DNA from 2 places in the Arachidicoccus terrestris genome. Region 2 is predicted to be linked to the other one. Evidence: riboswitches for the same ligand, from Rfam matches in the RefSeq annotation. Region 2 holds a riboswitch; the other holds the start of a gene.
What was found. A riboswitch is a leader RNA that binds a small molecule or an ion and turns the genes downstream of it on or off. The one in region 2 is predicted to bind fluoride.

Region 1 (6,563 bases), 580 kb from region 2:
AGATCCTTTTAATCGCTTTTTTCAAGATCACACAGCCCATTAATAATAATGCGTCATGAGTCAATCAACAGATAATCCCGCCTCCCCGCATAACGATATAGCAGCTATCAGAACTGAATACAGACATTTGACGCTGAATGAATCGGATGTGGATGCTGATCCGTTTAAGCAATTTGACCGTTGGTGGCAGCAGGCCATCAGTGCTTCAGTAGTAGAAGTAAATGCCATGACCCTGGCCACGGCTTCCCGGGATGGTATTCCGGACGCCAGAATAGTATTACTTAAAGATATTACGGAAGAGGGCTTCGTTTTTTTTACCAATTATGAGAGTAGCAAGGGCAAACAGTTAACCGGGAACCCCAATGCTGCCCTGGTCTTTTTCTGGAAGGAACTGGAAAGACAGGTGCGGATTAAAGGTAAAGTCATAAAGGCCAGCGCTGCGCTCAGTGACCGGTATTTTGCCTCCCGTCCGGCCGGCAGCCGGATCGGCGCCTGGAGCTCTCCCCAGAGCCAGGTCATCGCCTCCAGAGAGATACTGGAGCAAAATGAGCATGATTTTAAGCTAAAGTTCGGAGAAGACATCCCAAGGCCCGATCACTGGGGCGGCTTTGTCGTCTTACCCGAGAGTCTGGAATTCTGGCAGGGGCGTCCCAGCAGGCTCCATGACCGGATATACTATTCTAAAAATGAGGATGGCTGGCAAATATCCAGGTTAGCCCCTTAATACGTACCGATACATCCGCTCATCAGGCGTCCAGCAAATCTGCGATCGCTTTTTGGGGATCGGGAGCCTTAAATACGGAACTACCGGCTACCAGCACATTAACGCCACTGTCAAATAAGGCCCGTGCATTCTCCTGGGTTACGCCTCCATCAATCTGAATCAAGGTCTTCAGCCCTTTTTCCAGTATAAGCTGGCTTAACTCTTTTATTTTGACATAGGTATGTTCAATAAATTTTTGTCCGCCAAATCCCGGATTAACGCTCATCAGATTCACCACATCGGCATGCTGAATGATGTCCTTTAGAAAATCAATAGGCGTATGAGGATTAACGGCAATACCGGCTTTCATATCCATATCATGGATTTGTTCCAGCACACGGTGTAAATGCGGACAGGCTTCAATGTGAACGCTGAGCTGGTCAGCACCTGCTTTTTTAAAATCAGCAATATATTTTTCCGGTTCGACAATCATCAGGTGTACGTCACAGAATTTATCCGTGGCACCGGCAATATGCTCCACTACCGGCAGCCCGAAACTGATATTGGGTACAAACCGGCCATCCATGATATCCAGATGGAGCCACTCGGCAGCACTGTCGTTGACCATGGCCACTTCCGAAGCGAGTTGCAGAAAATTAGAGGCCAGGAAAGAGGGAGCGATAATGCGCTTCATATAATATGTTTTTACGTAGCTGATACTTTTTGTTGAATGGCAGGTTGATAAGGTTTGATCAACAGGCTTTTTTGATAATAGGCTCTGGCACTGTCTTTTTGTTGCATTGCCCCAAAAACATCGCCGGTTATATTGAGCAGGTCTATAGACGCCTGATTGTGCTTTAAGCCCTCCAGGACTGCTTCTTTCGCAGAAGCCGCCTGTCCCGTCTTTAAAAAGAACCTGGCTTTTGCCACATAAGCTTCGGCAAAAGCCGGATCTAACTGAATACTTTTATCCAGATAACTCAATGCATTTACCGAGTCCATTTTCCCGGCAGCGAAAAGCCCCTTGATATAATTACTGTATATGGGACTGGTGGTCAACTCATCTGCTATTTTAAGGCAGGTGTCCTGATTGTGCAAAGCATAGATCACGGCCTGGGCCAACAAGGCCTCTTCGCCTTTATACTTTGTCAGAGCCCTGTTAAAGGAAGCCTGTGCACCTGTTGTATCCGTACTGTCCAGTAATATCTTCGCTTTTACGACCCAAAGACCATATTTCGAGCTGTCTGTACTGAGCAGCGTATCCATTTGCGTGAGCGCTTCTTTATATCTGCCTACGCTATCCAGTTTCTGAGCTGTCAATAATCTAAGTCCGGCGCTGTCCGGATGGGCTGCCAGGAACGTCAGATAAGCATCCGCTTCTTTTTGTTTAAATGCCAAAGAATGGGGATCCTCTGTTCCCTGCTGGCAGCTGCTAACAGCTGCGACTGTCACCACTATCCCTAATAGGCCTTTTAGCAGGCCGGTTATTTTCATCATCCCACAAATTTAGTGAAGGTTCACCGCTTGTACAAGGCATTTTCAAGGCAATTCCCTAAAAACTATCAATTATTTGTATTTTTGCAGCAAAGTCAATTCTATATGCGCTTTCAGTTTGATCATTTACTCACTGTTACTTTTACTTTGTTTGCGGTCATTGATGCGCTGGGCTCCATTCCCCTGTTTATTTCTATAAAAGAAAAAAGCAAGGGACAATTCAATGCCAAGAAAATATCCATTATCTCAGGCATTATCATGATTGTCTTTTTATTTGCCGGGCAACAGTTCCTGGATCTGCTGGGGCTGGATATTAAATCCTTTGCCGTAGCCGGTTCCATCGTGCTGTTTCTTTTAGGCCTGGAAATGATCCTGGGGCACGAGATCTTTAAAGGGGACAATAACCCCGAACTCGGCGTTATTGTCCCCGTGGCGTTCCCCCTTATCGCCGGCAGTGCAACGCTGACCACGATCATCTCCCTGAAGGCTATTTACAGCCAGCTGGAGATCATTGGCGGCATCTTGCTGAATCTCTTCTTTGTCTATATTGTCATAACATCACTGCGCTGGTTTGAGAAAATGCTGGGCCCGGGAGGTATCATCGCTGTCAGAAAGATATTTGGTGTGATCCTGCTGGCCATCGCCGTAAAGATTTTCTCGTCCAATATGGGTGCATTCGGCTCTTAAATCTGCCTTTCTGTTTACTTACTGTATGGATATACTGAATGGCCCTTTCCAGGAGTTCATCTTTCCCTTCACGAATACCTACTGCTCCATATGTGGAGGCGTGAGCAAAACCGGTACTGTTGCATGACGGACCACATACTCAGCTTTGGAGCCGCTCAGCATTCGTCCGATGGCGCTACGGCCATGTGTGCCCATTACAATCATATCAGCTTTCCACTGCCTGGCGATCTTCAGTATCTCTTCTTCCGGAATGCCATGTGGTGTAAACCTTGATATATCCTGAGCTCCATTATACATCTTAATAAAGTTATCAATAGTTCTTTCAGCCTCCGCTACAAGAACCGTCTGACTTTCCTGAGGTGTAATCCCCAGGTCTGCATTCACCACTTCTTTAGTAGGATCCACGGCGTAGACTAAAGCGACAAAAGCGTGTATCATATGTGCCAACTCAAATCCGGCCCTGGCAGCCTTGGCAGACAAAGCACTGTCATCAATAGCGATTAATATTCTTTTGAACTCCTGCTGCATCATCTGTCAACTATTTTATAAGTAATATGCCGATCCAGGTTGCCAGTAATCCTAAGATCACGCTACAGCCCAGATACATGAAGAAATAAAGAAAATTCCGTTCCGCAATCAGGCTCACACCTTCATAGGAGAAACTGGAAAAAGTGGTAAACCCGCCGCAGATCCCGGTAATTAAAAACAGTCGCCACTGAATATTAAACGCCGGCAACCGGGCCGTTAGTCCATATAGTAAACCAATAGCAAAACAACCGATAATATTTACCGCTAAGGTGCCCGTGGGAAAGCTCAGGGGTGCAATCCTGCTCACCCCGACCTGCAGTAAATACCGGCATACACTACCGATCCCTCCGCCCAACGCCACCAATAAAACTGATTTAACCATATTCTTTAGATATTTATCGTTTTCTTTCTGTATCCCGAACCACTCCACCTGTCTTCCGATACGCTACTTATAGATAATCACGGCACCCCGGAGCCCCTCCTTATGCTTCATCAAAAAAGCTCCGGCTGACGAAAAAAAATTCTAAACAGCCTCCGGTCACTGCACCTGATTGATGATAGGGTGACTGGTAAATTGAGGCGCCCTGACACGTGATTTTTTATGGCCGGACTGGCCATTATCATTTTATTCGTGGGAAAATACATCGGTTCACTTATCAGAACCTTCGGCTTCTGCCCAAATACAGAAGCCTTTTGTATGTATCTTGAAAAAAGTCGTTTGATTGTATTCATGGCCACCTACAAATTTTCAATACAATTTAAATTGGTCATTCATTGACCAATGATTGTTCTTTGCAGGCGCCATCAGCTTTCTCAGCGGTTTAGTTGGAAGGCACCATTTCCACTTTGATCTTAAAGATCCTCCTAAAGATAAATCAAATGTGTGACAACTTGATCAGGCTTCAACGTATTTACGCAATTTTGCAGGACCTGCTGTTCCTGCCTGGCCATATATAACAGTTATTTTACAGCAGAAGCCCCTTTGTGAATCGTCACAAAGGGGCTTCTATACCTTCCGGTATCTTTGCTGATCAAAAACCGCTTCTTATTGATTGATCAGATTATACAGTTCATCCAATTTCGGAGATAAAATAATATCTGTACGACGGTTTTTGGCCCTGCCTTCAGGCGTCGAATTAGTGGCCACGGGATCGTACTGGCTATGTCCTGACGCGACCAGATTCAGTGGGCTTACACGGTAGCGGCCTACCAGTATCCTTACAATAGAATTTGCCCTGGCGGTACTTAATTCCCAGTTATCCTGGAATCTGCCGCGAATCGGCACCGAGTCCGTGTGCCCCTCAATATCAATCTGGATATCAGGATTGGTATTCAGAACAGCTGCCAGCTTGGCCAAAGCGTCTACCCCTTTTGTACTCACTACCGCACTTCCGGACGGAAAGAGCAGGTTTTCCTGCATACTGACATATACCTTGCCGTTTTTCTGAGTAACGGTCAGTTCGTTGGAACTAAATCCGGATAGGGCATCAGCCATTTTCTTTCTCAACGCTTCAGATTTTTCCTTCTGCGAGTCTAACAGGGATTGCAACTGCTGTAATTTCTGTTGCTGCTTTTTAAGCGCTTCTTTACTCATAGCCAGCTGATTCTCCTGTGTATTATTATTATGGGACAAAGAAGCCACCTGGTCGTTCAGATTAGAGATATCATTCTTAAGGCCTGTGATCCGGTCCTGCAAATCACTGATATTATTGGCCATACGGGCACTATCACTTTGCAGTTGTCTGGTTCTTAGCTGAGAAGCGACCAAATCTCTTTTGGGTACGCAACTGCTAAAAATAAATATAAAACAAACGAGTGCTAACCCGTAGATTTTCAATGCATTGCTTTTCATCATGTTTATTTTTTTATTTAACTGTTTTTTCAGAGTTTCTGTTACCACACAAGTAATTCACTACATAGTATACTATTAATCAACAGATTAAATGATTAAATCTATCACACATCTGTATTATTACCAACACCATGCCTAAAACCGGATGTACAATCATTTTGTGAAAATAACAGTTAGTGCCGAGGCGCTTATTTATTGGGGGCATCCTCTGCCTCTTCACCTGCATCATCAGGATTCAGTTCAACGAACATCTGACCCTGTGTGGCTTTTAAACTGACGTTTTTAGCGCCCTTATCAAAATCACCCTGCATGAGAATCTGGCCTGATTCAACAAGTGATTTAATCCGCCAGACAATATAGTACTCAGGTAGTCCCAGCTTAGCTTTGGTCGTTAACAAGGTTTGCAGCCTGGAAAACTTCATCGTTGCTGATCCCAGCTGGTCTAATATTATTTTATCATAATAGTCGTCCTCCTTAACAGACAGTTTTTTACCACCCTCCAGCAACCTAACCGATCCGGATTGTCTGGATAGCTTATCCCACTCTTCGGGGTCCAATTCAAATTCACTAAGGGTGACTACTCTTGCCAGCCTGGAGGCTTTTACAAATTCTTTGGGCAGGATTTCTGCGAGTTGTCTGGGATAGAAAATGTGTCCTTTCTCATCAATAAACGGGAGGTTATTCAGGTATAACACCTGTATCCGTCCCTGGAACTGCATCACTTGACTGATAACATGAAAATACCCCGCTACATCCCTTTCGTTTTGTCCCATCCAGATCCATAGGACTGTGTCTTCATCCTGTTCCAATTGTTGGAAGAGCTGATGCAGCTTCATTTTATCTGAAGACATGACTGCAGGCTGCTCTTCCTCCGGGAGTCCCAATACAGATTGCCACCATTGCTTCCTGGCCTGCCAGCCTTCAGCCTGCTGTAAATCAGCTATCGGACCTAAACTATAATTATCTTCTATATAGACCACTTCCCCGGTCATTTCCGGTTCCAGTTCAAAACTCTGTTTTATCTGTTCCCCTCCCGGCTGATCGAAAACCATATGTATAATCCTCGCTGGCTTTTGCGGCTCCGACGCCCCGGCTGGTTCTTTCTTTTTCTTTTTCTTTGTTCTGGGTTTCGGCTTATCCTCCTGCTGCACATCCTCTGCGTCCGTCAAATTCTCTTCCCCATCAGTTTCACTGCCGGCCACCTCCGGGCCGTCCGCAGGCCCTGCCGCTTCATCCTCTTCCATTTCCGATACTTCTTCTCCCGCTTCACCGGTTTGTTCTATATCCTCTTTTTGCCTG
Region 2 (6,563 bases):
TCGCCTCTACACCTTTTTCAGTTTTTACACCCAAGTCCCTTCATTCCATCATCAAACTTTATATTTGCCTGCCTGCGCCCGGATTAACTTTTTTAAACAGAAGCATCTCGATGAAACTTTCGCGCTACATAATACCGATGTCACCAACTGTATATAATACCTGTTGGGCAATTTCCTGTGATCGTCCTCATGCAATTTTCGCTATTCACTGCTGACAGGCCTGACTGAGCATTACTAAATACCGTCCTTTCTCAGTGCTGGCTGTGCTTTCCCTATTCATTTTCAGCCAACTGAACGGTAGATTATAGACGGCACACAACATATCATATCATTTCATCTTAATTATCAATCAGGTAATTAGCTCAATCAAAATTGTCAAAGCAAACCCCGACACTTCCTTGAAGCGCTAAAGTCCTGCAATAAAGTAAATTATGAACAACGTACCTATAAAAAACTGGGCAGAAGATGACCGGCCAAGGGAAAAGCTCATTGCCAAGGGAGCCGCGTCCCTCAGCAATGCAGAACTGCTGGCTATTTTGATCATTACCGGCAGTACCAAAGGTTCCGCCCTGGATATTGCCCAGGAATTGCTGGCCATTTGTGACAACAAGCTGAATTTGCTATCCCGGCTCTCCGTGCACGAAATACTGGAATACAAAATACCGGGCCTGGGCCAGGCCAAAGCCGTTGCTATCCTGGCGGCCTTATCGCTATCTGCGCGTAAAGAGCAGGAAGATAAATCCAGGCAGCAGATAACCTGCTCCAAGGATATGGCAGATTTCCTTATGCCTCATATGGCTCATTTACAACACGAAATCTTTATGGTCATCTATATGAATAGCGCTAATCATATCATCAAACATAAAATCATCAGTTCCGGCGGATTAACAGGTACTACCGTAGATGTACGGGTCATTCTGAAAATGGCTTTACAATATAATGCGGTTGCCTTTATCATCTCCCACAATCACCCCAGCGGTTCGCTCAATCCCAGTGAACAGGACCTGGCAATCACCAGGGCGATACACAGCGCCGCCAAGACAATGGATATTACCATGCTCGATCATATTATAATCTCTGATCATGGATTTTTCAGTTTTCTGGATAATGAATTCATGAAATAGATGTCCCAAAAAGACATTTTTTCAGTCTATACAATTCTTAATCAATACTAAATGTATAAATGCATTATATTTTTACTGATTATCAACCAATTATATTGTGAAAAATTTAATAGATCCCGATGACGGGAAAGTTCCCGGACGACAAAACCGACCGGATAAGTTTAGAATTTATCTTTAAAATTCGCTTTGTACGTTCAACTTTTGTTTATTATTGCAAAATTGTACCGTCATATTAGAGAAGATTTCGTATTAAAATAGTATATAATCTAAATAGAATAATGGCAAAAAACTTATTAATAGTAGAGTCGCCGGCCAAGGCCAAAACCATAGAAAAATTCCTGGGCAAGGACTTTGAAGTGGTGAGCAGCTATGGCCATATACGTGACCTTGCAAAAGGTGACAATGGTATTGATATTGAAGAAGGATTTAAACCAACTTATATAGTTCCCGATGAAAAATTAAAGGTTGTTAGTGCCCTCAAGCAGAAGGCGCAGAAGGCAGACGAAGTCTGGCTGGCATCGGATGAGGACCGGGAAGGAGAAAGTATCAGCTGGCATCTGGCTGAAGTACTGAAGCTGAATCCACATACCACTAAAAGGATCATCTTTCACGAAATCACCAAACCTGCTATTCAGCGGGCGATTCAAACACCCCGCACCATTGACCTGAATCTGGTCAATGCGCAGCAGGCCAGACGTGTACTGGACCGGTTAGTGGGTTTTGAACTCAGTCCGGTTCTATGGCGCAAGATCGGCATGACAGGCGGGCTCAGTGCGGGCAGGGTACAGAGTGTCGCGGTTCGCCTGATTGTGGAAAGAGAAAGAGAGATCAATGGATTTACGCCGGTCAGCAGCTTTAAGATAGATGGTTTTTTCCAGGCGGATGATCATAGTGGCAAAACCGTTAGCTTTAAAGCCGAAGGGCCTAATAAACTACCGGACAGCAATACAGCTGAGCAATTCTTAAATAGCTGCAAAGGGGCTACTTATAAGGTAGCAGATATACAGGTAAAACCTGCTAAGAGAACCCCTTCTGCCCCCTTTACGACCTCAACCCTGCAACAGGAAGCCAGTCGTAAGCTGGGCTTTGGCGTTAGTAAAACCATGCAGATCGCGCAACGACTGTATGAAAATGGACATATTACCTATATGCGTACTGACAGTATCAATTTAAGTGATACTGCCATGGGTGAGATCAGTCAGGAAATTAAAAATGCCTACGGCAATGAGTATTATCAACCCCGTAAGTTCAAAAATAAAAATGACAGTGCTCAGGAAGCTCATGAGGCGATTCGTCCGACCTATATCAGTCACCATACAGTAGAAGGCTACGATGAGAGAAGGTTATACGACCTCATCTGGAAACGCACCATCGCATCCCAGATGAGTGATGCTGCCTTTGAGAAAACTATCGCCAAGATTGATATATCGACAAATAAGGAGCAGTTAACAGCTTCCGGTGAAGTATTACAATTCGATGGTTTTTTAAAGGTTTACCTGGAAGGCAAAGATGAAGAGGAGGAAGAAGAACAGGAAGGCATGTTGCCGCCACTGGCTGTGGGTCAGCAGCTGACTTTCAAAGAAATGATCGCAACTGAGAAATTCACCCGTCCGGCCCCACGCTATACTGAAGCCTCTTTGGTGAAGAAACTGGAAGAGCTGGGCATTGGCAGACCGTCTACCTATGCGCCAACGATCACAACAATCATGAAGCGCAATTATGTAGAGAAAAGAGAAAAGGAAGGGACGGAAAGGATCATTCATATGATACGTCTGGATGACAAGCAACAGATCGCCAAAAAAGAGAAAAAAGAAATCACCGGTGCGGATAAAGGCAAGCTCGTACCTACAGATCTGGGTATGGTGGTAACCGACTTCTTGACCATGCATTTTAAAAATGTAATGGACTACAACTTTACTGCCCGCGTGGAAGCCGAGTTTGATGAAATAGCCGACGGTAAATTGGTCTGGAACAAAATGATCCATGCATTCTATGGCCCCTTCCACCTGAGCATTGAAGAGACCATGGAAAATGCTGGACGTGCCACCGGAGAAAGAGAACTGGGCATTGATCCTGCTTCAGGCAAGAAAGTCTATGCCCGCATGGGTAAATTTGGACCTATGGTACAGATCGGCGAACAGGAAGACGCTGAGGAGCGCCGCTTTGCCTCCCTTCGGAAAGATCAGAGTATTGAAACCATTACTTTCGAAGAAGCCATGGATCTGTTTAAGCTTCCAATCACGCTAGGTGAATATAAAGATGCTGAAGTATCCGCATCCGTGGGAAGATTTGGTCCTTATGTAAAATGGGGAGAGACCTATGTCTCTTTACCCAAAGGCAGTGACCCTTTGGAAACGACCATGGAGCAGGCCATTGAACTGATTGAAGAAAAGATCAAAGCAGATGCACCTATCGCCTTTTATCAGGACAAGCCAGTGACCAAGGGCAAAGGCCGTTTTGGTCCCTTTATTAAATGGGAAGATTATTTTATCAACGTGCCCAAAGCCTATGATTTTGACAACCTGAGCCAGTCCGACATTGACGAGCTGGTGGCCAAAAAAATAGAGAAGGAAGCCAATCGGTATATTCATAACTGGCCGGCAGAGAAAATCGCCATTGAGAATGGACGCTGGGGGCCTTTTATCCGCTTTGGCAAGGCTTCTATCAAACTGGGGAAGCGGCCCGACGGCGAAAGGTTTACGGCAGAAGACTTAAAGGATGTCACCCTGGAAGACGTCAAAAAAATGATCGAGAAAGAAGTACCGGGCGCGTTTACCAAGAAAGCCAAGAAGGCAGCACCTAAAAAGGCCGCCAAAAAAGCAGCTCCTAAAAAAACAGCTAAGAAGGCGGCTCCTAAGAAAGCGGCGGCCAAAAAGGCAGCCAGGAAATAAACAGCCTGGTCAAAGGGGCAAATGTACAATAACCATGGTCGGCTTTTTAAGGAGTCGACCATGGTTTTTATTAAGGTGGCAATACCTACCGTACTGTACAACTAAAGTATTTCTGGTCCCTGAAAAAAGTAAAATACATAATGGAAAGGATCATCAGCCCACCGGCACCTCCTACGACATATTTAATCAGCCATCCGGTATCCTCAAACTGAAAAAATAAAAAGCAGCACAGAAGACAGAGCAAATAATACCAGTCTGGAATAAACGGCCGTATGATCAGCTTAGTAGATTGTGCATTAATATGGATTGTATTGGTAGCATACCAACCTTCCAGGCGCATTTTCACTTCGCTCGTCCCTTCCGGAAGGGTTATTTGCTGTGCTTTGAGGCCGGCGAGCATATAGACATGTCCCCCGATTTCGATCTTCATTTTCGCTATGGGTAATATCCCCTTGCGTATCAGCTGTATTTGAGCCATCGCTTGATTTACATTTTTGTATCGCTAAAATTAAAGGATTTGCAACCAAAACCAACACAAATTAGTATTTGGTGTATTATCTTTGCATTTACTAAAAGGAAATGGTGTCTTCCTACTCAACCGCCTGTCTTTGCACACAGGCTGATGGCGCCTACAAATAAAAACGCATAAAGCGTACATTGGCCTGACAGGCCTCATATTTATTATTTGTAGGAAAGCATGAAAAAAATCATTACATCTTTCGAACATATTTCGATTCTCAGGCATCTTTTAAAATGGACGTTGATCACGATCCCAGTGTCCTTATTTGCCGGTTCAACTGTCGCCCTGTTTTTATGGATGCTTGAGCAGGTGACTGTTATAAGATGGCAACATCCCTGGCTATTATTTTTATTACCCTTGTCAGGTATCCTTATCTATTTGTCGTATTACTACTCCGGAAAAAACGCAGAAGCGGGCAATAATCTTATTGTGGATGAGATCCATAAGCCTGGTGGCGGTGTACCGTTCAGAATGGCACCTCTCGTATTACTCACCACCGTCGCCACCCACCTGTTTGGGGGGTCGGCAGGCCGGGAAGGAACGGCTGTGCAGATTGGCGGAAGTATTTCCAGCCTGATCGGTAAAAAACTACAACTAGACAAGGCGGATACCAAGATCCTGCTCATGACAGGTGTAGCGGCCGGCTTTGGCGCCGTGTTTGGCACACCGCTGACAGGTGCCATTTTTGCCTTAGAAGTAATTACAGTCGGGAAGATCAATCATAAGGCCCTGCTCCCCTGTTTCATGGCCAGTATACTGGCTGACATCGTCTGTAAGGAATGGGGAATACATCATACACAGTATGCCATCGCTTTTAAAAATATGCTTACCGGTGCAGACGGCATGTTCCATATGAATTGGCGATTACTGGCCAGTGTTATATTAGGGGGTGTATTGTTCGGACTTGCCAGCTATTTGTTTTCCGAGCTGTCCCATACCATTAAAAATTACAGTCAGCGATGGATTTCCAAAAAATGGCTGATCCCATTTATTGGGGGCGTTGTTATCATCGGGCTGACATACCTGTTGGGGACTGACAGCTATTTAGGCCTGGGTGTGGATAATCCCGACCCCAGGGCCGTCAGTATCTTATCCTGCTTTAAAGAAGGAGGTGCCTCTTATCTAAGCTGGTTCTGGAAACTGCTTTTTACAGCCATTACGCTTAGCATGGGTTTCAAAGGCGGTGAGGTAACACCCTTATTTTTCATCGGCGCAGCATTGGGCAATGCCATTGGTATGCTGACAGGAGCACCGGTAGACCTGATGGCAGGCCTGGGCTTTATTGCCGTGTTTGCGGGGGCCACCAACACGCCTATTGCCTGTACTTTAATGGGAGTAGAACTATTCGGCAGTGAGAACCTGATCTATTTTGCTATTGCCTGCTTCACCGCCTATTATTTCAGTGGCCATACTGGCATTTATTCTGCACAAAGACTGGGCTATTCAAAGCTCAATGCAGAACCTGCAACAGACAATGAATTAACTTTACAGAAGATCAGAAAGGCAAAACTGGAGAGAAAAAACAAAAGCGCTAACAGATAAGCCCGGATTTCCCTGAAATAAAGGAAAGTGCATTCAAGCCATACAGTTGCTCTTCATGCACTTTTCATGATCAGATCGGTCCGTTGATGTCCTATAATTTAAAGGCAACCGTCATGCTGTAATTAACCGGTCTTTGCGGATTGACAGACCAGTATCCTATGTAATATTGTTTATCCAGCAGATTGTTCCCGTTCAGCGACACTCTTACATGCCTGCCATTATAATACAAAGTCGCATTCACAAGTGTATAGGATGGCAATTCAAAAACACCGGTAGCACTGTTGTCCACTACTTTATAGACACCTGCATAATTGCCGCCGATTCCGAAGCCGAAGTTCCTGAGCGCACCCTGCTGAAAAGTATAGGTTCCCCAGAAGTTCGCCAGATCCTGCGGTCCCTGACCACCCGGCGCCCGCCCTTTTTCTGTGTAAAAATCTGTCTTATTGGCTGACGTATTCTCAATTTTATTATGAGAATAACCAGCGA

Region 1: linked by a shared signal. The riboswitch ahead of crcB (fluoride efflux transporter CrcB) and the one ahead of K9M52_RS05700 (voltage-gated chloride channel family protein) in region 2 are both predicted to bind fluoride.

The regions. Positions count from the first base shown of each region.
Region 1 covers NZ_CP083387.1:839,733-846,295, forward strand. The annotation lists gene pdxH (pyridoxamine 5'-phosphate oxidase) at 56-724, shown strand; gene rpe (ribulose-phosphate 3-epimerase) at 747-1,397, opposite strand; gene K9M52_RS03330 (tetratricopeptide repeat protein) at 1,409-2,200, opposite strand; gene K9M52_RS03335 (MarC family protein) at 2,303-2,884, shown strand; gene K9M52_RS03340 (universal stress protein) at 2,963-3,415, opposite strand; gene crcB (fluoride efflux transporter CrcB) at 3,423-3,794, opposite strand; fluoride riboswitch at 4,201-4,264, opposite strand; gene K9M52_RS03350 (OmpA/MotB family protein) at 4,458-5,267, opposite strand; gene K9M52_RS03355 (DUF1835 domain-containing protein) at 5,453-6,563, opposite strand, start outside.
Region 2 covers NZ_CP083387.1:1,418,172-1,424,734, forward strand. The annotation lists gene radC (RadC family protein) at 432-1,124, shown strand; gene topA (type I DNA topoisomerase) at 1,403-4,015, shown strand; gene K9M52_RS05695 (hypothetical protein) at 4,101-4,493, opposite strand; fluoride riboswitch at 4,582-4,654, shown strand; gene K9M52_RS05700 (voltage-gated chloride channel family protein) at 4,713-6,077, shown strand; gene K9M52_RS05705 (TonB-dependent receptor) at 6,169-6,563, opposite strand, start outside.